Regions from separate parts of the Bacillus cereus group sp. Bce041 genome, predicted to be linked through region 1. Evidence: riboswitches for the same ligand, from Rfam matches in the RefSeq annotation. Region 1 holds a riboswitch; each other region holds the start of a gene.

Region 1 (10,285 bases):
TTTGAAGCTTCCGATGCAATACTTTGCTTCTCCACAATCGCTACTTTATGTCCTCTTTCTGCTAGAAAATGTGCAACTGAACTACCAATTACACCACCACCAATAATCGCTACATCATACTTCTCACACATGTTTTTCCGCCCACTTTCTTATTGATTCCTTATAAGATTTCGCTTTGCTATACGGGTTACTACTACTTACAATTCCAGACATAACTGCTATACCGCTTACACCGTTAGTAAGAACATCCACTGTGTTTTCTGGGGTAATTCCTCCAATTGCTGTAATCGGTATAGATAAACACCTTGCAATGTCTGAAATTTCTTCAAGCCCTCTCGCTGGCACACCTTTTTTACAATCTGTCGGAAATACATGGCCATAAACGAGTGAATCCGCTCCATTTTTAAAAGCTACTATTGCTTCATCTAGCGAATGCACAGAATAACCGACATGCAAATACGAAAACTTTTCTTTCACTGACTTTACATCTGTACTTCGATATCCTAGTTGAACACGAGGAATATTTAATAAAATTGCAATATCAATTCGATCGTTTATGACAATTTTAGAAGCTGGAAAGCCCTCCATTAATAGACTTTCCACACCTTCATATAATTCCTTCGTACTCTTCTCACGCTCACGAATATGCAAATAATCAATCTCACTCTCAACTTGCATCGCTACATTCACTAACTCTTCGAATGGCATATGGCCATTTGAGATTACGTGGAGCTCATTTTTCATATTCATTCGCCTACTTTAAAATATTTTCGAATAATTCATCGGCTGGGACGGTTTCTTTCGTCATTCCTTTGTCCTTCAGCCACTTATTTTGTTTCTCCCAAGATTCTTTTGAATCTGATAAGAATGGCTCATCTTTCGTTTCCATCTTCTCTAATAAAATGTTCATACTTTCCTTTTCAACTTCTGGCACAAGTGGGAAGTTTTCTTTTTCTTGATGATTTAATAAAATATTCAATGCTTCATCTGGGTTTTTCTTCATGAAATCATAGCCTTTTTTCGTACCACGTAAGAAAGCTTGCAACGCCTCTTTATCTTTTTTCAACGTTTTATCACCTGTTACAAACACAAGCTCATGATAGTTTGGTACTCCGTAATCAGCTGGATTAAAGTACGCTGGTTCATGGCCTTCATGACGCATAACAGGTACTTCATGGTTAATGTATGCCCCTGTTACCGCATCTACTTTCTTCGTAATTAATGCTGGTACTAAATCAAAGCCAACATCTACTACTTTCACTGTATCAGGATTACCACCAGCTTCTTTTACCATCGTTTTTAAATACATCTCACTTAATGGTGTTCCAGAGTATCCTACTGTTTTTCCTTCTAAATCTTTCGGTGATTGAATGCCCGCTGATTTCAGTGATACAACATGATTTAATGGTGAACGTACGACAGCCCCAATTGATTTCACTGGAATTTGCTCATTCGCTTTCGCCATAACAACATCTGGCTGATAATACAAGCCAACTGTCACCTTCCCTGCTGCTGCCAGCGTTAATGGATCAGTCGGATTAGAAGGGAATTTAATATTTACCTTTACACCTTCTTCTTTAAAGTATCCTTTTTCAATTGCTGCATAGATAAAGCTATGTACCGCATTTGGATACCAATCTAACATGACTGTTATTTCTTTCTCTTTTTTACTTTTGTCTGATGCTGAATTACTCGAACATCCTGCAATTATTGCAATTAATAATGTAAACACAAAGATGCGCTTTAAAAATTTCATGAATGCTTCCTCCAACTAATGAATTTCTTTTCTAATATGGAAATAATTACGACGAAGAAAATAGCTAATAATGATAACAATACAATAGGTGCAAATACGCCAGCTCCATCTAACTGCGTCATCATTCTCTTACTGAAATATCCAAGCCCAGCTTGTGCACCGAGCCATTCTCCAATTGCTGCTCCGATAACACTAAGCGGAACTGCAATTTTTAAAGCTGAGAAAAAATAAGGAAGAGCAGACGGCAACTTTAATTTAAGAAAAATATCTCTTTTTGTTGCTCCATATGTAACTAAGAGCTCCTCCCATTCTTTTTTCGTACTACGCAGTCCATCATACGTATTGACCGCAATTGGGAAAAACGTAATTAAAACTGTGACAACAACCTTACTCCAAATTGTATATCCAAACCATAAAACAAATAGCGGAGCAAGCGCAGTAATCGGAATCGTTTGTGAAGCAACTAATAATGGATAAAATGCTCTCTCCATCCATGTACTCGCATTCATTAACATCGCTAGCCCTACACCTAATACGATAGAGATAACAACACCTATTAAAACGACGTATAACGTTGCAGGTAAATGAACTGTAAATAATATGTCTTTTAGTTTCCATATCTTCATTAAAATCGCAGAAGGTGACGGTAAAATGTACATCTCATCTACAATTCTTGCTCCTATTTCCCACACAGCTAGTAAAATACTAGAAAGTGTAATAGCAGGAACTAATTCTTTCAATCGGTTCATCACACAAGTACCTGCCTTTGTAACATACTAAGAAGCTCATCTTTCAGCGCTAATACTTCCGGTTTATATAAATCTTTTCGTGTTCTGTTATGATCAAGCGGTACAGTCCGTTCAGTCAAAGTCGTTATCGGCTGCTGTTCCACTACTAAAACTCGGTTTGAAAGAAATAACGCTTCTTCAACATCATGAGTAATGAATAAAATTGTTTTTTCCCACTCTTGCCATTGTTCAAACAACCATTCTTGCAAAGAGGTCTTCGTTAAAGCATCCAACGCACTAAATGGTTCATCTAACAGCAATATCTCCCCGCCTGTTAATAAAGTTCGAATAAAAGATACACGTTGTCTCATACCACCAGATAAATCTTTCGGATATTTTTTCTCATACCCTTGCAAACCAAATTTATGTAACAGTTCCTTTGCCTTTACTTCTGCTTCTTTCTTCTGTACACCTTGGCACTCTAGCGGCAGGGCAGCATTCTCAATAATTGTTCTCCACGGCAAAAGCATATCTTTTTGCGGCATATATCCTACAGGATGGTGCTTTGTTTCTGTCAGTTCTATCTGTCCAGTACTTACCTTTTCTAGACCTGTAATAAGGCGAAATAAAGTACTTTTCCCACATCCACTCGGTCCGATAATACTGACAAACTCTTTCTCATGTATAGAAGCATTTAATTCATGGATGATTGGTTTCTCATCGTAATGAAAAGAAACATTATGAAACTGTAGTATGTTCTTGCTCCTCAAATCCCCACATCTCCTTACGATAGGACATATCCCAGAATAAATATTCAAATCGACTGGAATATAAGAAGATCTCCTCTAATCTTTCTAGTTCTGTCTCAGACTTTCCAACTGCCATTTCATTTAATAAATCTATTAACCAAATACAAAGATTACCGTATTCTTCCGAACTATATCCTTGAATCCACTCACCAAAAAACTCATGATCTCTTGCTCCAGGAATATCATTTAAACGCTTTCCAATTTCCCAATAGCTCCACATACATGGAAGAAGCGCTGCTATTAATTCCGCAAGTGTGCCATTTTGAGATACAGACATCATGTAATTTGTATAAGCTAAATTTTTAGCAGATGGTTTCGCAGACTCTATCTCCTCTATAGAAATTCCAAGTCTTTTTGCATATTGTTTATGGATTGTCATTTCGCCATTTAATATTCCATCAATTTGTTCAGCGAACTTTCCCATTACTTGTGGATTCGTTGCTTTTACAACACCAATCGCATATAACTTTGCATAATCTAGCAGATATAAATAATCTTGAATAATATAATACTGGAATTTATCTTTTTCTAACGTGCCATCTCCCATACCCACTACAAACGGATGATTATGACTCATCTCCCAAACCGGTTGCACAGTTTCTAATAATCTATCGCAAAATTTCATTTCTCTATCCCCTTTCAATATATGTATCTAAATAAAAAACCACTTCTATATATAAGAAGTGGTTACAGCAAATAAAGTTATACATTTATTCGATGCTCCACTTCCCTTCGCTAGTATTACCTAGATCAGGTGTTGTAAGGGTTAAGGATTATTCCTCTCTCAGCAAGTCAAGCACCCCTAGTGGTTTCAATATGAAATTTTCAAATAAAAAAGCCCCGTTTCTATACGCAAAGAAACGGGGACTCATTGTTAGTGTCCGAATTGCTTCCCTACGCTAGCATAATCTAGATCAGGTAATAAAAAGGATCAAAGGCTTACGGCCTACTCTCAGCTGGCAACACCAGCTCTCCTAGCAAACTATAAAATTATCACTGTCAGTATAACACCCTAATAAGACATCATCAACTTTTTTAATTTTCTTAATTATCAACATAATATCAAAAGTATACAATACATACATTCTATTTTAGAAAATAAAACCCCGATTAATTGTATAAAAAGGAATCATTATCTTCAAAAAATTTATTTTTATATTGATTTCATATTACATTTATGTGAATACCCCCACTATATTATATCTTTATACTATAATAAAATTACAACTATACAACTAGAGGAGGTCTCTATTCCATGAATATGAAAGCTACTGCTTTAACAGCAACTACTGTAGCGATTGCTTCTTTACTTCCTTCTATGGGTGAAACAAATGTACAAAAAGCAAACGCTGAACAATTATCTAATATTAAAACTGGGTATGTCAAAGTCGATCAAGTAGCATTACATACAGAAGATAACGTAAAAAGCACATCAATTGATACAATTCGCTTTAATACAAAAGTGAACATCCTTGAAACAACTAATGGTTGGTATAAAGTATCTGTTCATAATAAAGTAGGTTATGTACAAAAAGATGCTATTTTACTAAAAAACAAACTTCAATCTAATGATCAATACATCGTTAATGCTAATGCATTAAACGTTCGCTCTGAACCTAATTTAGAATCTTCCATTTTAGATGTATTACCAAATGGTAAGTTTATTACCGTTCAAGAAGATCAAGGCGAATGGTATAAAATATCACATAATGGCCAAACAGGTTACGTACAAAAAGCATTCATCTCTAATGGTTCACAACCCTTAGTAAAAGGAATCACCGTTCAAAATAATACAAAATATACTGTTGCAACACCTAATCTAAATGTACGTAGCACCGCTAGTACAAGTAGCGCTCTACTCGGTTCATTACAAAACGGTACACAAGTACAAGTAGTAGAAACTGTAGGTACTTGGTATAAAATTCGTTTTGGCACAGGATACGGATATGTAGCAAAACACTATGTAGTACAAAATCAACCACAAGCTAAAACAGATCAGCCTTCATCAATTCCAGCTGCTTTCAAATTCCCCGCTCAAGGAAGAATTAGCTCAACCTTTGATATACGCTGGGAACAAATGCATTATGGTATAGATATTGCCGCTCCAGGAAACGTCTCTATCCAAGCTGCTGCTGCAGGTAAAGTTGTGAAATCTTATTATTCAGCTAGCTATGGCAATGTTGTTTTCATTGCGCATCAAATCAATGGGAAATTATATACAACTGTTTATGCTCATATGAAGGATCGCACTGTACAAGCTGGTGATCAAGTACAAACTGGACAATTAATAGGTCATATGGGAAACACAGGTCATTCATACGGGCAACATCTTCATTTTGAATTACATAATGGAGAATGGAATTTTGAAAAAACAAATGCAGTAAATCCACTGCCATATTTAGTTAGGTAAATTGTATGCCACGCAATATACCTCTTATAATTGAATACGTAGCCTTTTTAGGTTTAATCTGTTGTTTAATCATTTACAATACAAATATTGTATTTTTATCTATTATTATTGCTTTTGTTGCATTAGAAATTATGATGGAATCATTTCAAGTGCAACTAAAACAAAAAATTGCCCATATTTATAATGCTATTTTTCTTTTGAGTGCTCTCATAACAAATATAATTAGTAATGGCTTTTATTTATCTACTGTATTTCCAGTATTCTTTATGGCTGTTTTATTATTTGTAGCTAGATATATTAATGTCCCTTATAACCAAAAACAAAAACAAAAACAAGAAGCTTAGAAAGAGGAGACACTGTGTACCAATCTTTCAAAGATACTCCAATAAAATACATATTGAATTTGTATAAGAAAGCCAATACTTTTTTTGGTATACAAGGAAGTTATACTGCACAACTTCTCCTATATGGAATGTTGTTTCTTGTCTTAATCACTTTCTCCTTGTTTTACTAACAAAAAGGATCTCACATAAACTGGAGATCCTTTTTAATTTATATTAATTTTTCATATCGAAAATATTGTTTATCCACAAGCATATTTTTCATAAATAAAGCTCAGATTATATTTTTTCTCTAAGCTCATTCGTTGTTCGTCATCGCACCAATAGAAAAGAATATCATGAATCGTTGCGTAACGCTTATTTTTAAGAAATAGCCTAAAGAATGATGGTAAACAATCATGTAATTGTATAAATATATAATTGCGTAGTGTTTCTTCTTTATATTCAATGCCCTTACAAATATACAGTAATTCTTCACAATAATATGCATGCTGTGGAACTTGTATCATTTCGAAAAATGGCACATAAGATAGTAGCTTTCCAATAAAATGACCATATCGATCCATTACTCCTATCGTCATATGCTCCATCATTTCTTTCATCACATATAAATAATCATCTACATGCGTTGTCTTTAATGGGTCTAAGCGATCGGAAATTTGAGATAATACAGCTCTTTGACATGCTAAAACTGCCTGACTAGGTCCATAATATGATAGGAAATCTGTACACTTACGATATTTCCGTAATAAATCATATGTATACAAATCATATACAAAAGTATTACAATACATTGCTAAACTCATCATATCACTATTTAATTGCTCTTTTGATAATGATTTCGCTCTCTTGCACATATAAAAGAATGTAAATTCCAATACTTCTTTATGAGATAATAAATGTTTACAATCGGTTATACACTTCTCATTAAATTTAACTCTATCCCAAATTTCAATATCCCTATCTGTCAATTCACCTATACGATATTTAATAATTAAATAATTTAAAGCAACTGATTGCGTCAAAAGATCCCATGTTTCATATTCCAATGAAGTATGAACAAACTCAGCTAATCCTTGCGCTATCATAAAATCATTTGCCTCTTCATACCAACCAATCTCTTGGCATAAGCGAAGAATACGCACTAAAGTTGGAATTTCATCTTTATGAAACTGCGGTAATTTCTTTGCTTTATTCATGCCATATACGATAAATGCCGCTAAATTTTCTTCTTTATAAAATTCTTTCTCTTTCCATACTAATATAGTTCGTTCTTTCCCCTCACCTTTTGGGTGACAAGGTACAAGCAAAGAAAATAATTCAGCGAAATTATTTGGTTCTATATATGTATCTGTAACCAAATTCCAATTTGGATCGCCCTGTACAGCCTTCATATAATTCCCCTTCCCTTTTCATCTATGTAGGAAATATTAATTTATTATCGCACCACTAAAAATTAATATTGTTATATTCAAAATCTCTCATAATACTTATATCTATCAGTATATCATCTTTTCTCTTATTAAAAATTAAGAATAACAAATTTTAAAAAAATGTCGAAATTATTAACCACATACTTATTATATAATGTCTCAGATACATCACGCTAACATATTAGTTTAATCCATATATACTAGAATAATGTATCTGAAATTTATATATAATTTAGCTCTTTATGAGTGACCATTAAACTCTCGGTTAATGAAAGTTTCAATTTACTCTGTACGCTCTGAGATTTCGCTCAAGGCAAATCCAGCTTGATCATCTGCTGATTCCCTTATAGCTAAATCTCCTAGTGCTAACATGCCAATAAGTTGACCACTATCAACTACTGGTAATCGTCTAATTTGATGCTGTGCCATTAGCTCTGTAGCTTTTTCAATAGAATCATTTGGAGAAACTGAGATAATATTTGTTGTCATTACATTTGTAATCTTATTAGATCCAGGATGTTTTTCAGCAATCCCTCGAACGACTAAATCACGATCAGTAACAAGCCCAACAACTTGCTCATTTTCAACAACAGGAATTAATCCAACCGATTCTTCCTTCATTTTTACAGCTGCCTCATATACATTGTCTAGCGGTGTACAATGTACAATATGGGTACTCATTAAGTCTCTCACTCGTGTCATTATGATTTCCTCCTTTTTATACATACCATAGCTTTTCCAAAATTCCTTTATTTATTTCTGGAAAGTAACGTAATAAAAAGGATTAACAAAATAAAAAAGAGCCAGCATAATGCTGACTCTTTTTGTATGACCCGTACGGGATTCGAACCCGTGTTACCGCCGTGAAAGGGCGGTGTCTTAACCACTTGACCAACGGGCCATGGCTCCGCAGGTAGGACTCGAACCTACGACCGATCGGTTAACAGCCGATAGCTCTACCACTGAGCTACTGCGGAATAATATATGGTGGGCCTAAATGGACTCGAACCATCGACCTCACGCTTATCAGGCGTGCGCTCTAACCAGCTGAGCTATAGGCCCATATACTTTACAGGGGCAGTAGGAATCGAACCCACACTGGAGGTTTTGGAGACCTCAGTTCTACCTTTAAACTATGCCCCTAAATGATGCCGGCTAGAGGACTTGAACCCCCAACCTACTGATTACAAGTCAGTTGCTCTACCAATTGAGCTAAGCCGGCATAAAAAAATGGTGGCTCGGGACGGAATCGAACCGCCGACACGAGGATTTTCAGTCCTCTGCTCTACCGACTGAGCTACCGAGCCAACATAAATGGCGGTCCCGACCGGGGTCGAACCGGCGATCTCCTGCGTGACAGGCAGGCATGTTAACCACTACACCACGGGACCATTTGGTTGCGGGGACAGGATTTGAACCTGCGACCTTCGGGTTATGAGCCCGACGAGCTACCGTGCTGCTCCACCCCGCGACAATATAAAGTTTTAAAAAATGGAGGAGGTAGAGGGATTCGAACCCCCGCGCGACTCTCGCCGCCTGTCGGTTTTCAAGACCGATCCCTTCAGCCGAACTTGGGTATACCTCCATGAAGGAAAAAATAAATATTTTATTATTATATGTCTAAACCATTAAAGAAAAAATGGAGGAGGTAGAGGGATTCGAACCCCCGCGCGATTCTCACCGCCTGTCGGTTTTCAAGACCGATCCCTTCAGCCGAACTTGGGTATACCTCCGAGACATATATTAAATAAAGTGGAGCCTAGCGGGATCGAACCGCTGACCTCCTGCGTGCAAGGCAGGCGCTCTCCCAGCTGAGCTAAGGCCCCGTGTTTTTTGGGAATATCGGGAAGACAGGATTTGAACCTGCGACCCCCTGGTCCCAAACCAGGTGCTCTACCAAGCTGAGCCACTTCCCGTTAATAAAAGCGCGCCCGAGAGGAGTCGAACCCCTAACCTCTTGATCCGTAGTCAAACGCTCTATCCAATTGAGCTACGGGCGCATATGGTGCCGAGGGCGGGGGTCGAACCCGCACGGTGGTCACCCACCGCAGGATTTTAAGTCCTGTGCGTCTGCCTGTTCCGCCACCCCGGCATGTCATATTGAAAATTGGAGCGGAAGACGGGATTCGAACCCGCGACCCCAACCTTGGCAAGGTTGTATTCTACCACTGAACTACTTCCGCAAGACATGTATGAGTTATTTTATTAAAAGTGCGGGTGAAGGGAGTCGAACCCCCACGCCAAAGGCGCTAGATCCTAAGTCTAGTGCGTCTGCCAATTCCGCCACACCCGCATATTTCATTAAAATGGTGAGCCATGAAGGACTCGAACCTTCGACCCTCTGATTAAAAGTCAGATGCTCTACCAACTGAGCTAATGGCTCTTAATGGCTGGGCTAGCTGGATTCGAACCAGCGCATGACGGAGTCAAAGTCCGTTGCCTTACCGCTTGGCTATAGCCCATTAATTAAGAATGGTGGAGGGGGGCAGATTCGAACTGCCGAACCCGAAGGAGCGGATTTACAGTCCGCCGCGTTTAGCCACTTCGCTACCCCTCCGACATATATGGTGGAGGATGACGGGATCGAACCGCCGACCCCCTGCTTGTAAGGCAGGTGCTCTCCCAGCTGAGCTAATCCTCCATTTTGCCTGGCAACGTCCTACTCTCACAGGGACAAGGTCCCAACTACCATCGGCGCTAGAGAGCTTAACTTCCGTGTTCGGTATGGGAACGGGTGTGACCTCTCTGCCATCATTACCAGACTGTATTCATTTAAGACAAGAATCATTTTAACTTATTTGACCTCGA
Region 2 (10,285 bases), on a different contig from region 1:
TCTTATGGAATGCTGCACAAGGAGGGTAGCTATCTTTCATAGGGACATTGTCTCGTTGAATGTTTTGTGTATGGAAACAAAACATGTTGAAAGACAATTATAAGAAAGTAGAAACAAAAGATTTACACACTTCTTTAAGGGATCTTACGAAAGATGAGAGATAAGAAATATGTAGAACCTCGTTTACATATTTTATTATAGAGATTCTTCATTAACACTATGTGAATATTTGGTAAAGGTTATGTAATTTTAAAGTTAATGAATATAAGTAGTTGTATGGAAGAAAATAAAAAAAGAGGCTGAGATTACTCAGCACTCTTCTTTTCTTCTTTAATAACTGTTTTTACTTCACCAGTTTTGATCTTATTACTTTCAGAGAAGCGAAGTAAGTCACCTTCAATGATTTTATCAGACATGTTCAATTCATTTTGGGCGCGATCAATTAGTGGTTGAGATTCTTCTTTCGGTAATTGTACAACTTCGCCAGTAGCACGGTCATAGAATGTACTGTTTGTGTACATGTATTTATCTGTAACGAAGCTACCGTCACGAAGAACAACGAATCCTTTATTATCAGGTGAGAATACATCATGACCGAATCGAACGTCATTTGTAGAATCTACACCAAGTAAGTTTAGAATAGTTGGTTTAATGTCAATTTCACCAGTTGGTTTCGAAATTGTTTTACCTTCTTTTTGACCTGGAACGTGAATAAACATCGGTGTTTTTTGTAAGTTCATATGGTCAAATGCAGTGATTTCTTCTTTTCCTAAGAACTGTGCCATTGCACGGTTATGGTTTTCAGAAATACCGTAGTGGTCACCGTAGAATACGATTACTGAGTTGTCGTAAATACCTTCTGCTTTTAGACGCTCAATAAAGTGTTTCATTGCTTCGTCTAAGTAACGAGCAGTTACCATGTAACGGTCAAATACTCCATCACCAGAATTGTATTCGTCGATTAATTTTGTACTGTCATCGTAAGTGAATGGGTAGTGATTCGTTAAAGTAAGGAAGCGAGTATAGAATGGTTGCTTCACTTGTTTTAACATATCAATAGATTGATCGAAGTACTCGATATCTTTTAATCCCCAATTTAATTTTGTTTCTGGCGTAATCTTGTAGTCAAGCTCGTTGTAGTAACGATCATAACCAAGTGCTGGATACATAATGTTACGGTTCCAGAATGTTGCGTTGTTTGCGTGGAATACCGACGTGTGATACCCTTGCTGACGTAAAATTTCTGGAGTTGCTGTATATTCATTGTTACCGTGTGTGAAGAATACAGCACCGCGGTCTAGTGGATATAACGAAGTATCTACTAGGAATTCAGCATCAGATGTTTTACCTTGACCAGTTTGATGGAAGAAGTTATCAAAGTAATAACTTTCTTTCGTAAATTGGTTTAAGAATGGTGTAACTTCTTGTCCGTTAACTGTTGCACCAATTAAGAATGTTTGTAATGACTCAAGAGAGACAACAATTACGTTTTTCCCTTTTGCAGTACCGAACATATTTGGATCTGGTTTACTTTGTGTTGTTTTTACGTAGTTTTCTGTTTCTTGTAATTTACTACCGTCAGCGAACGCTTTTTGTGAACTTGATTTTGCTTGTAAGCCAAGATCGTATACTTGGTGTACATATAATCCTAAGTTTTTAACAAGCATAACGCGGTCGAATGAACGTGTTAATAGTTCTGGGCGTTCAGCTTCTGCAAGTCCTAAGTTTGCGAAGAAAATAGCAACTGTTGATACGAAGTATAGAGAACGCATCGGGCGTGCTACACGCTCTGTAGGTGCAAAGTTCTTCATTTTCTTTAATAGAACGAAGAAAACGATAATGTCTGCAAATGCAAGGATAATTTTGTAGTTAAATAATTCTTTCACACTAGAACCTAAACTTCCGAAGTTAGATGTTTGTCCTAGCACCGGTAATGTAACGAAGTCATTGTAGAATCCGTAGAACATTACGTTACCAACAAGAACGATTGTTAAGACAAAATTAATTCCAAGTGCTATATAGTTACGTTTTTTCCCTTTTGCAAATAATGCAAGACCAACAAGCAGTAATGATGCTGCTAATGGGCTAAGGAATAAAATGAATTCTTGCATGAAAGATTCAAGTTTTAAGTCAAAGCTTGTGCGTGTAATAAGGTAAGTTTTCAGCCATAAGGCTAAAGCTACGAATACAGTGAAACGCACATTTTGAAATTGTGATTTCAAGGTTTCTTTCATTCATTTCCACCCTTTCTCTATCAGGCTTGGTCGATTTTGGAGCGAAAAATGCTAAAATAAAAAATACATAGTTTTCTTGGCCATAATTAAAGGTTCTATATTCACCCATATACGACTATAACTATGCATACCCTTTTGGTTTCTTTTGTTGCTCATAAGCATAACGTCATTTCTGTATTATACAACAAAATTCATTTCTGAGAAACACTATAACATTTTACATTTTTTGTATAAGATTTGTCACTACCAGAGAAAACTTTAACATTCGTTTATATGTCCGTCAACTAGAAAATATAACAAAGGTAGAGCAGAATGTTAAGTAGAAGTGAAAATTTTCTTTGTTGAGAAATAAGAAACGAAGATGGGTAAGGGTTATCTAGAAATCTATTATATGAAGGAAATCTTGTGAAAATTAACGAACACTTGTTCTTTTTTAGTTTGTTTGTTACAATAAAAGTTCATTGATAGGTTTTGTGTAATTTCCATGAACTTTTACTGATAACATATTGTAGCTTATTTCTTTTTAAAAATAGGGAGGCTTTTTACATGAAACAAAAATTTTCAGTTGAAGCGTTTTGGAAGAAAGTAAAACATGTTGCAAAGCAAGCTGGGCAGTCGGTCATTTATGCAAGTTTATTACTGTTTTACGTTTTGCAAAGACCAGATGTTCCAAAACGAGTGAAAATTATTGTAATTGGAGCACTTGCTTATTTTATTGCACCGATTGATGCGATTCCAGATTTCATTGCTGGAATTGGCTATACGGATGATTTAGGGGCGTTAACGGCCGCACTAATACAGGTGTCGTTATACGTCAATGAAGATGTGAAAGATAAGGCACGAGTGAAGTTGGCAGAATGGTTTGGTTCGGATATAGACACAACATTTATCGATCAGAAATTAGGTCAATAGGTGAAACCTGTCTGTTATAAGGTGACAGGACGAACGTAAGCGAGGAAGTGCATTATGCCATCAGGAAGAACGCATACGAAAATAAACTTAATATCCCTTCCGGTTGTTTTGTTTTTTCTCTTTTCGTATGGATTAACAAATTTTGATTTTTTATTAACTTTTGCAATTGGTTTTTTAGTAGGTACTTCATTTTTAACACCAGATTTAGATACGTACAGTAATGCTTATAACAAATGGGGTTTCTTACGTATATTTTGGTATCCTTATAAGAAAGTAATGCCACATCGATCTTTCTTTACGCATACGATTATACTTGGTGATGTGATTCGTATTGCGTACATGTTAATTGTCTTTTCTCCATTTTTATTACTATTAAATGTAATCGCACTGGATGGTAATTTAATAGAAATTGCGAAGAAACATGAGGTTGAAATTGTAACGTTCTTAATGGGAATTGTTGTGGCAAGTACGCTCCACATTATAGCGGATAAAGTGAATACACGCCGAAAGAAAATGATGAGAAAAAAGAAGAAACGCAGAAGATAAAGTGAACGAATTAGGAAAAGGGCCCCTTGCAATTTGCAAGGGGCCCTTTTTAAACAAACATTTGTTTAAAATTAAGCTTTCAGCACTTTAATTCCTTTTACAATGTTCCAGATGAAGTAGTATAAGCTGATGATTCCGCAAATAGCTAAGACAATCATTGATCCAATTCCAAGTGTTACATCTGGTTGATCAGATCCAAGACCCATAATTCCTAAAATAGTTACGCCAATGAATGTAGCGATACTTGGAATGATGTGTGTCCATAGAGCACGTTTTGCATGTGGTTTTGTTTCAGCGTCTCCTACAATCCAAACGATAATAGGGAATAAGATAGGGGCAAATAGTACACTAAAGTATGATAACGCAGCTAATATTTTATTTCCGTTCATATATATCACCTCATAAATAATTTCTGTTGTTATACTATTATTATGCAATAATTTTGGCAAACTTCCTATCGATGAACATTACAAGAACGTGACGATTTTGTAAGATTTTCTGTTAAATGATAAAATTTTCAAAAAAATCTTTTTTAATGGAAATTGTTATGGTACAGTATAAATGAAAGTTATTGAAAACGTTTTCTTAAACGTTTTTTTATTTTAGACTTAAAGGTATGATGACCTGATAGTCTATTGATGAGGTTATTCTATTTAAAAGGGGATTCTTTAGGGGGAGAGAACAATGAACACATGGACACAAGTTTATGATCCATTCGGAAACATTTGGATTTCGGCAGCGGTAGCACTTATTCCGATTATCTTTTTTTTCTTAGCTTTAGCAGTTTTCCGCATGAAGGGGTATGTAGCAGGATTTATTACAGTTGTACTTACAGTTTTAGTAGCGTTATTCGCTTATAAAATGCCGTTCACGATGGCAATGGCAGCAACCGGGTACGGTTTTTTGTACGGGTTATGGCCAATTGCTTGGATTATCATTATGTCCGTATTTTTATATAAAATTTCTGTGAAAACAGGTCAATTCGATGTGATTCGTGCATCGGTATTATCGATTACGAACGATCATCGTCTACTCGTTATTTTAATTGGATTTTCATTTGGAGCATTTTTAGAAGGAGCGGCAGGATTTGGGGCACCAGTAGCGATTACAGCAGCGCTTCTTGCGGGTCTTGGGTTAAATCCTTTATACGCAGCAGGTCTTTGTTTGATTGCAAATACTGCACCAGTGGCGTTCGGAGCGATGGGAATTCCGATTACAGTTGCTGGACAAGTAACAGGTATTGATCCACATAAAATTGGACAAATGGCTGGGCATCAATTACCGTTCCTATCATTATTTGTGCCATTCTTTATCGTATTTTTAATGGATGGATTTAAGGGGATACGACAAACGTGGCCTGCGTTATTTGTAGCGGGTAGTTCATTTGCGATTACGCAGTTCATTACAGCGACATTTTTAGGACCAGAACTTCCGGATATTACATCGGCACTTGTAAGTTTAATTAGTTTAGCGCTGTTCTTAAAAGTTTGGCAGCCGAAAGAAATTTATCAATCTGGGCAAGCCAATAGTGAAGTAGCAGCAACAACGACAGCGGCATCGATGCCGAAATTAACGTTTGGAAAAGTAGTGAAGGCATGGTCCCCATTTATCGTATTAACGGTTATGGTAGTCATTTGGAGCCAAAGTTTCTTTAAGGCATTATTCACTCCAGGAGGGGCTTTAGAAAGTCTTGTATTTAAGTTTGAAATTCCAGGTCTGCATAATCTAGTAATGAAAGCAGAGCCAATTGTAAATAAACCAACGCCTTACGAGGCAATTTTGAAGTTTGATGTATTATCGGCAACCGGAACAGCGATTTTAATTGCGTGTATCATTTCCATGTTTATTTTGAAAATGAATGTAAAAGATGCAGTAGTGACATTTAAAGAAACGTTAAGCGAATTAAAAATGCCAATTCTATCTATCGGATTCGTACTAGGGTTTGCATTTATCGCAAACTATTCTGGTCTATCTTCCACGTTAGCGTTAGCATTAGCCGGAACTGGCGGCCTATTCCCGTTCTTCTCACCATTCTTAGGCTGGATTGGCGTATTCCTAACAGGGTCTGATACATCTGCGAATGCACTGTTCTCAAATTTACAAGCCATTACAGCGCAGCAAGTCGGCGTATCTGAAGTGCTTCTCGTTGCAGCAAATACAACAGGCGGTGTAACAGGTAAAATGATTTCCCCACAGTCGATTGCGATCGCTTGTGCAGCGGTTGGTCTTGCTGGAAAAGAATCGGATTTGTTCCGTTTTACAGTGAAGCATAGCTTATTCTTCGTAATTATTGTTGGTATTATAACGTATGTTCAAGCATATTATTTAACGTGGATGATTCCATAAAGAGAAAAAGAAATAACCTTTGCATTTTTCAGATTATCGTGTATGATGGGAAAGTATTGAAAATTAAATCAGTGATAAACTAGGGGTGCCTAACGTATGCGTAGGCTGAGAGAGAAGCGCGTGATCTTCTTAACCCTTTGGACCTGATCTGGCTCGTACCAGCGTAGGGAAGTTAACGGCTTTACATAATGATGTCTTTTATGAGCCAGGTCCTTATTTTTTTATGGACCTGGCTCTTTTTATTTTGGCATGCGCTGGCCATATCTCGTCCTTGTCACGAACAGGGGAGGCAACAAAGGTTATGAAACAGTCTGTTTCAGCTGAGCAAATTGAATTGAAATCGAGTTTACCAGGGAGTAAGAAAGTATATGTGGATGGACCACGAGAAGGCATGAAAGTACCGATGCGTGAGATTGAACAAAGCGAAACAAATGGCGTTCCAAATCCGCCAATTCGTGTGTATGATACGAGCGGCCCTTATACGGATCCTGAGTATAAAGTGGAGTTAGAAAAGGGGATTCCAACGCCGCGCCATTCTTGGATTCTGGGGCGTGGTGATGTAGAAGCATACGAAGGGCGTGAAGTGAAACCAGAGGATGACGGTGTGAAAGTGGCTTCGAAACATACACCTGTTTTCCCGCAGATGGATCGCAAGCCACTTAGAGCAAAGCAAGGTGCAAACGTTACGCAAATGCACTATGCACGTAATGGCATTATTACGTCTGAGATGGAGTATGTTGCGATTCGTGAAGGGGTAGAGCCGGAGTTTGTTCGTAAGGAAATCGCAGAAGGCCGCGCTATTTTACCAGCGAATATTAATCATCCAGAAGCTGAACCGATGATCATCGGGCGTAATTTCCATGTGAAGGTAAACGCGAATATCGGAAACTCAGCTGTATCTTCTTCGATTGCAGAAGAAGTAGAGAAGATGACATGGGCAACGCGCTGGGGTGCAGATACGATTATGGATTTATCTACAGGTAAAAATATTCATACGACGCGTGAGTGGATTATTCGTAACGCGCCTGTACCAGTTGGAACTGTACCGATTTATCAAGCGCTGGAAAAAGTAAACGGAATTGCAGAAGATTTAACGTGGGAAGTATATCGTGATACGTTAATTGAGCAGGCGGAGCAAGGCGTTGATTACTTTACAATTCACGCTGGTGTATTGCTTCGTTACATTCCAATCACGGCAAAGCGTACGACAGGTATCGTTTCGCGCGGTGGTTCGATTATGGCGCAGTGGTGTTTATTCCATCATAAAGAAAACTTCCTATATACTCACTTTGAAGAGATTTGTGAAATTATGAAGCAGTACGATGTTTCATTCTCTCTTGGAGATGGATTACGTCCAGGTTCGATTGCAGATGCAAATGACGAAGCACAGTTTTCTGAGCTTGAAACACTTGGTGAATTAACGAAGATTGCTTGGAAACATGATGTGCAAGTTATGATTGAAGGGCCTGGGCATGTACCGATGCATTTAATTAAAGAGAATATGGAGAAAGAGCTTGATATTTGTCAGGGCGCGCCGTTTTATACACTTGGGCCACTAACGACAGATATTGCACCAGGTTATGACCATATTACATCGGCAATTGGAGCTGCGATGATCGGTTGGTTTGGAACGGCGATGCTGTGTTATGTAACGCCGAAAGAACATTTAGGTTTGCCAAACAAAGATGATGTACGCACGGGTGTTATTACGTACAAAATTGCAGCGCATGCGGCTGATCTTGCGAAAGGACATAAAACGGCTCATCAGCGTGATGATGCACTTTCAAAAGCACGCTTCGAATTCCGTTGGCGCGATCAATTTAATTTATCTTTAGATCCTGAACGTGCGATGGAATATCATGATGAAACGTTGCCTGCAGAAGGGGCAAAGACAGCTCACTTCTGTTCAATGTGTGGACCGAAGTTTTGTAGTATGAGAATTTCGCATGATATTCGTGAGTATGCAAAAGAAAATGATTTAGAAACGACAGAAGCAATTGAAAAAGGAATGAAAGAGAAAGCAGAAGAATTTAAAGAAGCTGGTAGTCATTTATATCAATAATATGTTACACCTCTTTACTTGATTGATCACACTGTAGTACCTAACTTTATTATAGAAGAAGCCCCATTTGCTAAGACGGTAGCAAATGGGGCTTCTGTTGTTTATAAGGCAAAGAAGAGATGTACCCAGTAGAATAAGAGGAATAGTGTGACGACTGTTGTGAGCGGGATAACGATAAGGGATACACTTAAATAGTCTTTCCATTTTACTTTAATTTTGTTTTGTTTCAGAATATACATCCAAATGAGTGAAGCTAGTGTACCAATTGGTAGTAATAGTGAACCGATGTCACTACCAATGATGTTTGCAAGATAGATTGTTTTTAATGTGACTGGATCTAGTCCCATTTCTGTTAATGTGATTGTACCAATCATAAGGGCAGGATGGTTATTGAAGACGTTAGAGAGGATGGATACAAGTCCGCCCATTGCAAAGCTAGCATAGAGTAGATGCTGATTCACAATTGGCTCGAGCCATTGTACAAGTGCAGCTGTTAATCCTGCGTTGTGGAGTCCGTAAATAATGACGTACATAGAGAAGGCGAAAATTAAAATGTGCCACGGTGTCTTTTTCAAAATGTCGACAGGATTTGTTCGTAAGTAGTACCATCTCCAAATGAGAAGAACGAGTGAACCAAGTACTGCAACGATTTCAATTGGGATGGATAAGAAGGATGCAACGAATAGAAGACAGCGCATCAGGAAGACGAAACCTAATACTTTTAACATGAATCTAGTCCGTTTTTGTTTCGTATCAACAGAATTATTTCCTTTTAGTGGATGGAAGTTTTTCGTGAAGAAAATTTCTTCAATATCATATGAAGAAACAGGTAATTTTTTCGGAAGTTTTTTCTTCAAAACTGTATACATGAGCCATGACATAAATAATAAGCCTAATGTTGCAGGTACAAACATCATAGCAGTATGCATATAAAGAGTCATATTAACGATATTTAATGCAATTAAGTTTACGATATTACTTACACCAATTGGTGCACTAGATGCGGTAGCGATTAAAGCTCCGCTTAATAAATAAGGAATTTGTTGATGTGGTTTTAATTGAAGGTTTTTTAGAAGAAGAATTAAAATGGGAGTTGTAATTAGAATACTACCGTCGTTATTAAATAAAAGAGTCATAAGAAAACATAATAATTGAATATACCAGTATAGACGGCGTCCAGAACCCTTTGCTAGATTTGCTAGTTTCGCTGCGGACCAATGGAAGAAGCCGAAGCTTTCTAATATAACTGCCATGACGATGGTCGCTAATATTGTTATGGAGGCCCCTCCTATTTTACTAACAATATCTATGACGTCTGGTTTTGACACAAGTCCAGTAATTAGGATAATGCCAGCACCGATTGCTGCTGGCCACGCCTCATTCAAACCTCGAGGCCGCCAAAAGATAACGATCATCGTTAAGAAGAATACAATAATAGTAATCCATATTTCAATGCTCATATTTTGCCTACCTTTCTATTTTCCCTTGAACAGATGTAGCTTGTCTCAAGTTTATATTGGTAGTATATTCAGCAAAAAATAAGAAGAACTAGACGTATAACGAGATGAACCGAATATGTGTTTTTCATGCTAAAGGACAAGTGTCATTAGTAGTGAAATAACTATTGTGATAGGAGCCTATAAATTGATTGGGTAGTAAGGTAGTAAATGAGATTTATATCGGAAATTTTTAAAATATATCGACTTAACGACAAAATATAACAAGAGGAGTCTATCCCAAAATACCTTTTGGAATAGACCCCAATGCTATATTATTTTTCCTTCAAAAAAGTACGATCCTTCAAGAATAAATTCCAGAAGAAAATAAATCCTGGTAATAAAATTGCAATCCCAATTGCGTATAGAATGAGCAGTGCATAGAATGTTTCTGTCGTTGTGAAGCTTGTAAATACAGTTACGTCAGGATAAATAATATAAGGTAAATGCGCGACGCCGTAAGCGTAGCTTGCAAATGCATATTGAGCGACGACAGCTAAAACGGCAATGCGAGGGTATCCTAGTGTATTGTATTTTTTGTTTGTCCACCAAAGGGACGAGTATCCGATAACGAATAAAACAATAGAAACTGTAAACCACGGGAATTGCTTTATTAATCCTTGCATAAGCCAATGTGTTTCTGGATCCATTACAACGAGAGCGATGATCGCTGTAACGAGTGTTGCAGG
Region 3 (10,285 bases), on a different contig from region 1:
TCGGGAAAGCGTTATTAGTTGTTGTAGCCGTAATGCCAGCAGCTGGTTTAATGATTTCCATCGGTAAGTTAATTGGTATGTCTGCTGGGGATGTTAACGCAGTTCATACAATCGCTCGCGTAATGGAAGACATCGGTTGGGCAATCATTACAAATCTACACATCTTATTCGCAGTAGCAATTGGGGGATCTTGGGCGAAAGATCGCGCGGGTGGTGCATTTGCAGCGCTATTAGCATTCGTCTTAACAAACCGAATTACAGGAGCTATATTTGGGGTAAACGCTGAAATGTTAGCGGATTCAAAAGCGAAAGTTTCTTCAGTAATAGCGGGAGATTTAATTGTAAAAGATTACTTTACTTCTGTACTTGGTGCACCTGCATTAAACATGGGAGTGTTCGTAGGGATTATCACAGGTTTCTTAGGAGCTACTTTATATAACAAATATTATAACTATAATAAACTGCCACAGGCATTAGCATTCTTTAATGGAAAACGATTTGTACCATTCGTTGTAATTCTTTGGTCTACAGTTACTGCGATTGTATTATCACTTCTATGGCCATTCATCCAAAGTGGGTTAAATGAATTTGGTCGCTGGATTGCAGCTTCAAAAGATAGTGCACCAGTTGTTGCACCGTTTGTATATGGAACGTTAGAGCGTTTATTATTACCATTTGGTTTACACCATATGTTAACGATTCCGATGAACTATACAGAGCTAGGCGGAACATATACGATGCTAACTGGTTCAAAAGTTGGACAAGTTGTAGCAGGACAAGATCCATTATGGCTTGCATGGATTACAGATTTAAATAATTTATTAGCAAATGGAGATACGAAGGCATATAACGATTTATTAAATAACGTTGTACCAGCTCGTTTCAAAGCTGGACAAGTTATCGGCTCAACAGCAGCGTTAATGGGGATTGCATTTGCGATGTTCCGTAACGTTGATAAAGAAAAGCGTGCAAAATATAAACCAATGTTTTTATCAGCAGCATTAGCAGTATTCTTAACAGGTGTAACAGAACCAATTGAATTCATGTTCATGTTTATTGCTCCAGTATTATATGTTGTATATGCTATTACAACAGGACTTGCATTCGCGCTAGCTGATTTAATTAACTTACGTGTTCATGCATTTGGATTTATTGAGTTAATTACTCGTACGCCAATGATGGTTAACGCAGGTTTAACAAGAGACTTAATCAACTTTGTTATTGTTTCATTAGTGTTCTTCGGTCTTAACTTTACACTATTTAATTTCTTAATTAAAAAATTCAATTTACCAACACCAGGGCGTGCAGGTAACTATATTGATAATGAAGATGAGGCATCAGAAGGAACAGGAAATGTACAAGACGGTTCATTAGCAACAAAAGTTATCGATTTATTAGGTGGAAAAGAAAATATTGCTGACGTAGATGCTTGTATGACGCGCTTACGTGTAACAGTAAAAGATTTAGATGTTGTTGCACCAGAAGCACAGTGGAAACAAAATGGTGCTTTAGGGCTTATTGTAAAAGACAAAGGTGTACAAGCGGTATATGGTCCGAAAGCTGACGTATTAAAGTCAGACATTCAAGATATGTTAGGTGCGTAATAATATGAAATTGCTAACTTTAAACTGTCATTCTTGGCAAGAAGAGAATCAAATAGAAAAGATACAATACCTTGCTAAAGTAATTCAAGAAGAAGAGTACGATGTCATCGCATTGCAAGAAGTAAGTCAGTCCATACAAGCTGAAAATGTATGCGGTAACAAGAAAAAAGATAATTTTGGACTTTTACTATTAGAAGAGTTAAAAGCGCTACATGTAAAAGATTACAATATTACTTGGGATTTCTCTCATATTGGTTATGACGTGTACGAAGAAGGATTAGCGATTATAACGAAGCATAATATTATAAAAGAAGATACGTTCTTCATTTCAGAAAACGAGGATACAACGTATTGGAAAACGCGTAAAATTGTAAGTACAACAATTGCTTATAATGGTAAGGATATAACGTTTTACTCTTGTCATCTCGGTTGGTGGAATGATGAAGAAGAGTCATTCAAAGGTCAAGTCGATCGTTTGATGGAGCGTGTAGATAGCAATAAGCTCGCCTTCTTAATGGGGGATTTTAATAACAATGCTCGATTGAAAGGCGAAGGTTATGAGTATATGATGCAAAAAGGGTTGTATGACACATATGAATTAGCAATAGAGAAGGATGAAGGAACGACTGTCCAAGGTGAGATTGCTGGTTGGGATGAAAATAAACATAATTTGCGAATCGATCTAATATTGTGTAACCAAAGTAAAAAAGTTCATTCTTCAAAAGTTATTTTTAATGGTACAAACAGAAATGTAATTTCAGATCATTTCGGTGTAGAGGTTCAATTGGATATATAATAGAAGAAATCCTCACAGAGAATAAAAGCTGTGAGGATTTTTTTTAGGAATACAAGTATTTCCAAGAGAAAATACTTGTATTTTTTATGACATTTCATATATATTTGTTATTATTGAATGTAAAACCGATTTGGTCATTTTGTATTCATACTTTGACTCACTTCGTTATATAATGAAGTAAGTGAAAGTTAATGGGAAAAAATAGTACGTTTTTGGTTAATACACGATGTAGAAAGTGATATAATTGCAAAATGTATGTATCATTTTCTAAAGAAGGAAAAATATATAATTAGGTGATAACTTCTATGAAACAGATTTGGCGTATTTATAAGACAGATTTACGGAATGTAGCCAAACATTGGGCTGCAATTGTTATTGTTTTAGGATTAATGATTTTACCATCGTTATATGCATGGTTTAACATTAAAGCTTCTTGGGATCCATATGGAAATACAAAAGAGGTTCCCATTGCAGTTTCTAACCAAGATGCAGGTTCTAATTTAAGAGGGAAAGATATTAATATCGGGAAAGAGATTGTAGACTCCCTTAAGAAAAACAAAAATCTTGGCTGGAAATTTGTAGATGAAAAACAAGCAATTTACGGAGTTGAGCGTGGAGATTATTATGCAAGTATTACGATTCCAAAAGATTTCTCTGAAAAAATTGCAACTGTTCTGGATGAAAATCCACAGAAACCAGAACTTGATTACTATGTAAATGAAAAGGTAAATGCGATTGCACCGAAAATTACAGCAAAAGGTGCATCAGGTATTACGGAAGAAATTAGTAAAAACTTCGTTAAAACAGCGAACGGTGAGATTTTTAAAATCTTCAATGACCTTGGAATCGATTTAGAAACAAACTTACCAAGTATCGAGAAAGTAAAAGATCTTGTCTTTAAGTTAGAAGCGCAGTTCCCAGAAATGAATACATTGATGGATAAGGCGTTAGATGATGCGACTCGAGCAGAGGATATTGTGAAAGTGGCGCAAAAAGATTTACCTGTTGTAGAGAGTGTCATAAATGATGGGCAGGAAGCATTGGCGAATTTAGATAAGTTCTTTGCAAGACAAGATCAAACATTAAAAAATGCTCCAGGGACGATAAGAAATGATTTAGTAGTAGCACAAAGTGTTATGGATAGTGCAGCTGCATTTACCGACTTTTTAATGAATCCAGGTGTTGATTTAAACATCCCTGATTTCTCTGGAATGAATGGACTACCTGAATTCCCTGCAAGACCAGACCTTTCTAAGTTGAATAGTGATGGTTACAAGGGGATAGCACAAAATATTAATCAAACAGTAAATAATGTTTTAAGCTCATCACGTGCAGGAACAGCTTATGGGAAAAGTGTTGTAAATGGATTGCAAAATGGACAATTTGATCCAGAGCAAGCAAAGAAAGATTTAAATGCAGTATCAGATCAACTGCAAGCTCGTACAGAAAATATTTCATATCTTATTAATATATTTACTGAACTTCAAAACTCAGCCACGACTGATTTTGGAAAAAGCTTCTTCCAAGGGCGAGTGGATCGCTTAACCAAGCTTAAAGGTAGTATGGAAAATGCAAATAACGGCATTAAAGATATTGTAAGTGTTATCGGTACAGGACAAGAAGTAAAGAAAGATGTAACAGATGTAGCAAATCAAAAGTTAGATGCAGCAAATGCATTAATTGATCAAGCGGAAAAAGATTACAATGAAACATTTGTAGCAGATTATAAAAAAGCAGTTAGCACAGTAGATCAAGCTAAAGCAGATGCAAATGAAATATATGATAATGCAAAAGCGGATTATGAGAAAGCAAAGAATAGTCTTGAAAGTACTAAATCTAGTGTACAAAAAGCATTAGAGGATGTACAAAATAGAGGTGTTAATGGTTTAGAAGGTTCGAAGGAAGCCTTAAAAAGTTTAAATGGTCAATTCCAAGCTGGAATCGGTTTAATCGATGATATGATTCCAGTTCTAGAAAGTACAAATAAGGTTTTAGCTGATGTAAATAGTGATAAAAATCTTAATAATGGAATTGCAAAATTAAATAAAGCGAAAAGTAGTCTGCAAAAAGGTGTAGATGCAACGAATAAGGGAATTACACTTCTTAACAATGGACAGAAACCTACAAAAGATGTAATTGAAAGTATTAACAACGCTGCGAAGAGCGGATCAGCTCAATTAACAGATGTATTATCGACGTATGATTCAGAAATTGTACCTAATTTCAATACAGCAATTGCTCGTACAAAAGAGATGTCGAAAAATACAACTCAAATTTTAAATGATGCAGACAAAAAGCTTCCAGATGTTAAAAAATTACTAGAAGATTCATCAAAAGGCTTAGTAGACGGTAGAAAGAAATTAGCAGATATTAAAGCTGACATGCCGGAAACTGAGAAAAAGGTTAAAGAATTAGCAGATAAAATTCGTGATTTTGAATCTGAAGAGGATTTAAAAGACATTATACGCTTATTGAAAAATGATGTTGAAAAGCAAAGTGATTACTTTGCGAATCCAGTAAATTTAAAAGAAAATAAATTATTTGCGATGCCGAACTACGGTTCAGCGATGTCACCATTCTATACAGTGCTTGCATTATGGGTAGGCGCATTATTAATGGTTTCATTATTAACGGTAGAAGTACACGAAGAGGGCGCGAATTATAAGAGCCATGAAATTTACTTCGGACGTTTATTAACATTCTTAACGATAGGTCTTTCACAAGCGTTTATCGTATCGATGGGAGATATATTCTTACTCGGTACGTACGTAGTCGATAAGTTCTGGTTTGTGTTATTTAGTTTATTTATTGGTGGAGTCTTCGTTTGTATCGTATACTCACTCGTTTCTATTTTCGGAAACGTTGGGAAATCGATGGCGATCATTTTACTTGTACTACAAGTAGCAGGATCGGGCGGAACATTCCCAATCCAAATGACACCAGCGTTCTTCCAAGCGATTTATCCGTTCTTACCATTCACATACGCAATTAGCGCAATTCGTGAAACAGTTGGCGGAATGCTTTGGGATATCGTAACGCGAGATTTACTTGTGTTAAGTGCTTTCGTAGTAGTTATGATTGTTGCTGCGTTATTACTGAAAACACCAATTAACAAATCAAGTGAAAAATTTGTTGAGAATGCAAAAGGAAGTAAAATCATTCACTAAAATAAAAGGTTCCTACCGATAGAGGTAGGAACCTTTTTGTTTAATCAAATTTTAATTTTTTTAATGCTTCTGCGAACGGGTTGTTTAATGGTTCTTCTTCTTTGTTCTGTTGTTTCATATATTTTTGAACGTCGCGCTTATCAGCTTTGTTTCCAGATTCTTTTTTACGTCTTTCTTGGAATGTTGATAATTTCTCGCGATAGCCACATTTACATGCAAAGATTTGTCCTGCACCCTCACCACGTAATTCTAGTTTCTTCTTACATTGCGGACAGCGAGCGTTTGTTGTACGAGATACATTTTTACGATGACCACATTCACGATCTTGGCATACGAGCATTTTTCCCTTTTTGCCGTTTACTTCTAGCATTGGTTTACCGCAATCTGGACAAGACTTCGTTGAAATGTTGTCATGTTTATATTTTTTATCGCTTGATTTAATTTCAGAAACGATTTCTTTCGTATAGTTCTTCATTTCAGAAATGAATACTTCTTTTTTCAATTTACCTTTTGCGATAGCCTCAAGTTTTTGTTCCCATTCACCAGTTAGTGTAGGAGATTTTAATTCTTCTGGTACTAAATCAAGTAACTGGCGACCTTTTGAAGTAATGTGAATATCTTTACCGCGTTTTTCAATTAAGAATGAATTGAATAGCTTGTCGATAATGTCTGCACGTGTCGCTACAGTACCTAATCCACCAGTCGATTTTAACGTATCAGCAAGTTGTTTATTTTGCGTATCCATATATTTTGTAGGATTCTCCATTGCTGAAAGTAAAGTCGCTTCGTTAAATCGTGCAGGTGCTTTTGTTTGACCTGATGTTTGCATAATTAACTTTACAGCTAATGTATCGCCTTTCTCAATGTGAGGTAGAAGTTGCTCTTTTACGTCATCAGTTACATCATCATCTTCAAAGCGATTTTCATATACTTCTTTCCAACCGGCATGTAGAATTGTTTTTCCGCGCGCAATGAACGTTTCATTGCCAACCTTTGTGCGTAACGTTAGTTGCTCATATTCGAATGCCGGGAATAACACAGCTAAGAAACGTTTTACAACTAAATCATAAATTTTGCGTTCTTTATCTGTGAATGCTGAGAAGTTAACGTATCCTTCTGTTGGAATAATCGCATGATGATCGCTTACTTTACTATCATCAACAAATGATTTGTTAGGTTTGATAGGCTTTTGTAATACTTTATGTGCGAAGGGACGGTATTCTCCAACACCACATGCTTTTAGACGTTCTGGAAGTGTTCCAACGATATCAGATGAAATGTAGCGTGAATCTGTACGAGGGTACGTTAGTACTTTATGCTGTTCATACAATTTTTGCATAATATTTAATGTTTCTTTAGCAGAGTAACCGAACTTTTTATTCGCATCACGTTGCAATTCAGTTAAATCGTAAAGACCAGGAGAGAATGACTTCTTCTGTTTCTTATCAATTTCCACAACAGTAGCATTTTGTTTATCTAAACGTTTTACAATACCATCGATTTTTTCTTTATTAAAACTACGGCTATTGCCATTTGCATCTTGCCAAGTAAGTTTGAGCTTCTCCATTGTTTGAGCTTCGATGCCGTAGTAAGTTTGTGCTTTGAAGTTCTTTATTTCATCCTCACGACTAGCAATCATAGCAACAGTAGGGGTTTGTACACGGCCGCAATTTAACTGGGCATTAAAGCGAGTCGTTAAAGCACGAGTTGCATTAAGACCGATATACCAGTCAGCTTCTGAACGCGCAACTGCTGAAGCGTATAAATTGTCATAGGCTTTACCTGGTTTTAAATTTGCAAAACCATCTTTAATTGCTTTATCGGTTACAGAAGAAATCCATAAACGTTTGATTGGTTTATTTAGCTTAACTTTATCGATAATCCAGCGTGCGACTAATTCCCCTTCACGTCCAGCGTCTGTTGCTACAATAATTTCATTTACATCTTTTCTAAGTAGCTGACTTTTTACAGCATTAAATTGTTTACCAGTTTGTTTAATAACCGTTAATTTCAAACGCTCAGGTAGCATCGGTAAATCTTCTAAATTCCACTTTTTATATTTCACATCATAACTTTCTGGATCTGCTAATGTAACGAGATGACCTAAAGCCCAAGTTACAATATATTTACTACCTTCAAGATAGCCGTTTCCTTTTTTATCACACTTCAGTACACGAGCAATATCTCGTGCAACGGAAGGTTTTTCAGCGATTACAACGCTTTTTGACATATTAAAAACATCCTTTCAAATTTCCATAAGTTAAATATAGCATACATCTTCTTGAGATTCAGTTTCGCTCCATATTTCAGCTGTTTTTAATGGAGTTAACAAAATCCCAACTGATTAAAGTTTCACTTTATCAGTTGCTTCTATATTAAATAGAAAAGTAAAGAACTTGTTATTTTACTAGAATAAGAGTAGACTTTGAAGTAGAAGAATACTAAACACATGGGAGTTTGTGGATACAAACTGAGAGTATGACTAGTCCGTCATTGACCATTTGAACCTGTTGGATAATGCCAGCGTAGGGAGAGTGTAAAAGCACATGTTCAGGCACTTTGCGTACGCGCAAAGTGCCTTTTTGTGTATCTCCCATAACTATAGTTAGGAGATGAGAAGGATGAATATGAAAGAAATTAGTAAAGTAGTGGATTTGGTGAGAGAATCTAATCCGCTTGTTCATAATATTACAAATGTTGTTGTAACAAATTTTACAGCTAACGGTTTGTTAGCGTTAGGGGCATCGCCTGTAATGGCGTATGCAAAAGAAGAAGTGGCAGAAATGGCTAGCATTGCTGGAGCGTTAGTATTAAATATGGGAACACTTCGTCCTGAAGAAGTAGAAGCGATGTTACTTGCCGGTAAATCAGCAAATGTGAACAATGTACCAGTACTGTTTGATCCAGTTGGTGCAGGAGCAACATCGTATCGAACAGAAGTTGCGAGACATATTCCGGCTGAAATTGAATTAGCGAGTATTCGCGGAAATGCAGCTGAAATAGCGAACGTTATTAATGAGAGATGGGAAATTAAAGGGGTAGACGCTGGTGCTGGAAATGGTAATGTCGTAAGTATTGCAAAGCAGGCAGCAGATGAACTAAATACAGTTGCAGTAATTACTGGAGAAGAAGATGTTGTTACAGATGGAGAGAGAACGATTGTTATTCGAAATGGTCACTCTATTTTAACGAAAGTTACGGGAACTGGTTGTTTACTAACTTCTGTAATAGGAGCATTTGTAGCAGTGGAAAAAGATTATGTAAAAGCAGCAGTAGCAGCATTAACGTTTTATGGTGTAGCTTCGGAACTGGCAGCTGCTAAGACCGTGGAAAAGGGACCTGGTAGTTTCCAAATTGAATTTTTAAATCAGTTAGCGAATACTACTTCTGGTGATATTGAGAAGTATGGAAAGATTGAGGAGTTAGAGTAAGAGGGAGTGAAAGAAATGGCACGCATTGAAATAGATAAAATGTCTAAGCTATTGCAAGTGTATTTTATTATGGGAAGTAATAACTGCACGAGGGATCCTTTAGCTGTATTGAAAGAAGCGTTAGATGGTGGAGTGACAATTTTTCAGTTTCGCGAGAAGGGGGAAGGTTCTTTAATCGGAGAAGATAGAGTGCGCTTTGCAAAAGAATTGCAGACGCTTTGTAAGGAATATAGTGTTCCTTTCATTGTAAATGATGATGTAGAATTAGCCATTGAATTAGATGCAGATGGTGTTCATGTAGGACAAGATGATGAAGGAATTACATCTGTTCGTGAAAAAATGGGAGATAAAATTATCGGTGTATCTGCTCATACAATTAAAGAAGCACGCTTTGCAATCGAAAATGGAGCAGATTATTTAGGCGTTGGACCTATTTTCCCAACAAGTACGAAAAAAGATACGAAAGCGGTTCAAGGAACGAAAGGATTAGCTTATTTTAGAGAACAAGGAATTACAGTGCCAATCGTTGGTATTGGTGGGATTACAATTGAAAATACAGCGGCAGTTATAGAAGCGGGTGCGGATGGTGTTTCAGTTATTTCAGCAATTAGTTTAGCTGAATCTGCGTATGAAAGTACGAGAAAATTAGCTGAAGAAGTAAAGAGAAGTTTGTAGGGAAGGACGTGTAGTATTTTAAGTGCTACATGGAGAAATAGACTGCCCCAAAATTTAAACAAGCATTTGATTAAAAAAGCACAAACCTTTTTAAATAAAGGTTTGTGCTTTTTCTTTAAAACATAATTGAAATTAAGAGCATTCCAATTCCGATAGAAGTAAATGTTGCGATTAAGCCTGGAATCATAAAGCTATGATTTAATACGTATTTACCAATACCTGTTGTACCAGTACGATCAAAGTTAATGGCAGCAACGATTGTTCCATAGTTTGGAATGAAGAAGTATCCATTTACTGCAGGGAACATAGCGATTAGTAGTGCTGGTGGAATACCGAGTGATAATCCAAGAGGCATTAAAGCACGTACTGTGGCTGCTTGGCTATATAGTAAAATAGATAGAATGAATAATGCGATGGCAAATAGCCAAGGTGCACTTGTTACTAAATGCTGAATGGATCCTTGAATCATATTTAAGTTTCCATTAAAGAAAGTATCTCCCATCCAAGCGATACCGAAAATAGCAACAACTGCTGTTGCTCCTGCTTTAAAGACGTTACCAGACACAATGCTTTCTACATTTGGTTTACAGAAAATAATAATAAGAGCCGCGA

Evidence for each region. A riboswitch is a leader RNA that binds a small molecule or an ion and turns the genes downstream of it on or off. The one in region 1 is predicted to bind thiamine pyrophosphate.
Region 2: it holds a riboswitch for thiamine pyrophosphate, as region 1 does, so the genes downstream of both, thiC (phosphomethylpyrimidine synthase ThiC) here and tenA (thiaminase II) in region 1, are expected to answer to the same signal.
Region 3: it holds a riboswitch for thiamine pyrophosphate, as region 1 does, so the genes downstream of both, thiM (hydroxyethylthiazole kinase) here and tenA (thiaminase II) in region 1, are expected to answer to the same signal.

The regions. Positions count from the first base shown of each region.
Region 1 is NZ_JBQXON010000002.1:1,066,706-1,076,990, forward strand. It holds gene thiO (glycine oxidase ThiO) at 1-131, opposite strand, end outside; gene tenI (thiazole tautomerase TenI) at 124-744, opposite strand; gene ACUN13_RS11540 (ABC transporter substrate-binding protein) at 755-1,756, opposite strand; gene ACUN13_RS11545 (ABC transporter permease) at 1,753-2,505, opposite strand; gene ACUN13_RS11550 (ABC transporter ATP-binding protein) at 2,505-3,254, opposite strand; gene tenA (thiaminase II) at 3,223-3,918, opposite strand; TPP riboswitch at 4,004-4,107, opposite strand; TPP riboswitch at 4,168-4,279, opposite strand; gene ACUN13_RS11560 (SH3 domain-containing protein) at 4,549-5,703, shown strand; gene ACUN13_RS11565 (hypothetical protein) at 5,709-6,047, shown strand; gene ACUN13_RS11570 (DUF3965 domain-containing protein) at 6,287-7,438, opposite strand; gene ACUN13_RS11575 (CBS domain-containing protein) at 7,760-8,179, opposite strand; tRNA gene ACUN13_RS11580 (tRNA-Glu) at 8,307-8,378, opposite strand; tRNA gene ACUN13_RS11585 (tRNA-Asn) at 8,380-8,454, opposite strand; tRNA gene ACUN13_RS11590 (tRNA-Ile) at 8,463-8,539, opposite strand; tRNA gene ACUN13_RS11595 (tRNA-Trp) at 8,550-8,620, opposite strand; tRNA gene ACUN13_RS11600 (tRNA-Thr) at 8,627-8,699, opposite strand; tRNA gene ACUN13_RS11605 (tRNA-Phe) at 8,709-8,784, opposite strand; tRNA gene ACUN13_RS11610 (tRNA-Asp) at 8,793-8,868, opposite strand; tRNA gene ACUN13_RS11615 (tRNA-Met) at 8,872-8,948, opposite strand; tRNA gene ACUN13_RS11620 (tRNA-Ser) at 8,970-9,062, opposite strand; tRNA gene ACUN13_RS11625 (tRNA-Ser) at 9,118-9,210, opposite strand; tRNA gene ACUN13_RS11630 (tRNA-Ala) at 9,231-9,303, opposite strand; tRNA gene ACUN13_RS11635 (tRNA-Pro) at 9,320-9,393, opposite strand; tRNA gene ACUN13_RS11640 (tRNA-Arg) at 9,404-9,477, opposite strand; tRNA gene ACUN13_RS11645 (tRNA-Leu) at 9,481-9,569, opposite strand; tRNA gene ACUN13_RS11650 (tRNA-Gly) at 9,586-9,660, opposite strand; tRNA gene ACUN13_RS11655 (tRNA-Leu) at 9,690-9,770, opposite strand; tRNA gene ACUN13_RS11660 (tRNA-Lys) at 9,785-9,860, opposite strand; tRNA gene ACUN13_RS11665 (tRNA-Gln) at 9,865-9,939, opposite strand; tRNA gene ACUN13_RS11670 (tRNA-Tyr) at 9,951-10,034, opposite strand; tRNA gene ACUN13_RS11675 (tRNA-Val) at 10,043-10,118, opposite strand; rRNA gene rrf (5S ribosomal RNA) at 10,124-10,239, opposite strand.
Region 2 is NZ_JBQXON010000006.1:35,546-45,830, forward strand. It holds gene ACUN13_RS19475 (LTA synthase family protein) at 306-2,234, opposite strand; gene ACUN13_RS19480 (YkvA family protein) at 2,781-3,146, shown strand; gene ACUN13_RS19485 (metal-binding protein) at 3,201-3,692, shown strand; gene ACUN13_RS19490 (DUF4870 domain-containing protein) at 3,764-4,081, opposite strand; gene lldP (L-lactate permease) at 4,377-6,038, shown strand; TPP riboswitch at 6,110-6,225, shown strand; gene thiC (phosphomethylpyrimidine synthase ThiC) at 6,340-8,100, shown strand; gene ACUN13_RS19505 (arsenic transporter) at 8,202-9,560, opposite strand; gene ACUN13_RS19510 (cytochrome d ubiquinol oxidase subunit II) at 9,872-10,285, opposite strand, start outside.
Region 3 is NZ_JBQXON010000007.1:103,622-113,906, reverse strand. It holds gene ACUN13_RS21540 (PTS transporter subunit IIBC) at 1-1,604, shown strand, start outside; gene ACUN13_RS21535 (endonuclease/exonuclease/phosphatase family protein) at 1,609-2,400, shown strand; gene ACUN13_RS21530 (YhgE/Pip domain-containing protein) at 2,706-5,567, shown strand; gene topB (DNA topoisomerase III) at 5,608-7,797, opposite strand; TPP riboswitch at 8,007-8,116, shown strand; gene thiM (hydroxyethylthiazole kinase) at 8,189-8,998, shown strand; gene thiE (thiamine phosphate synthase) at 9,014-9,673, shown strand; gene ACUN13_RS21510 (anaerobic C4-dicarboxylate transporter family protein) at 9,789-10,285, opposite strand, start outside.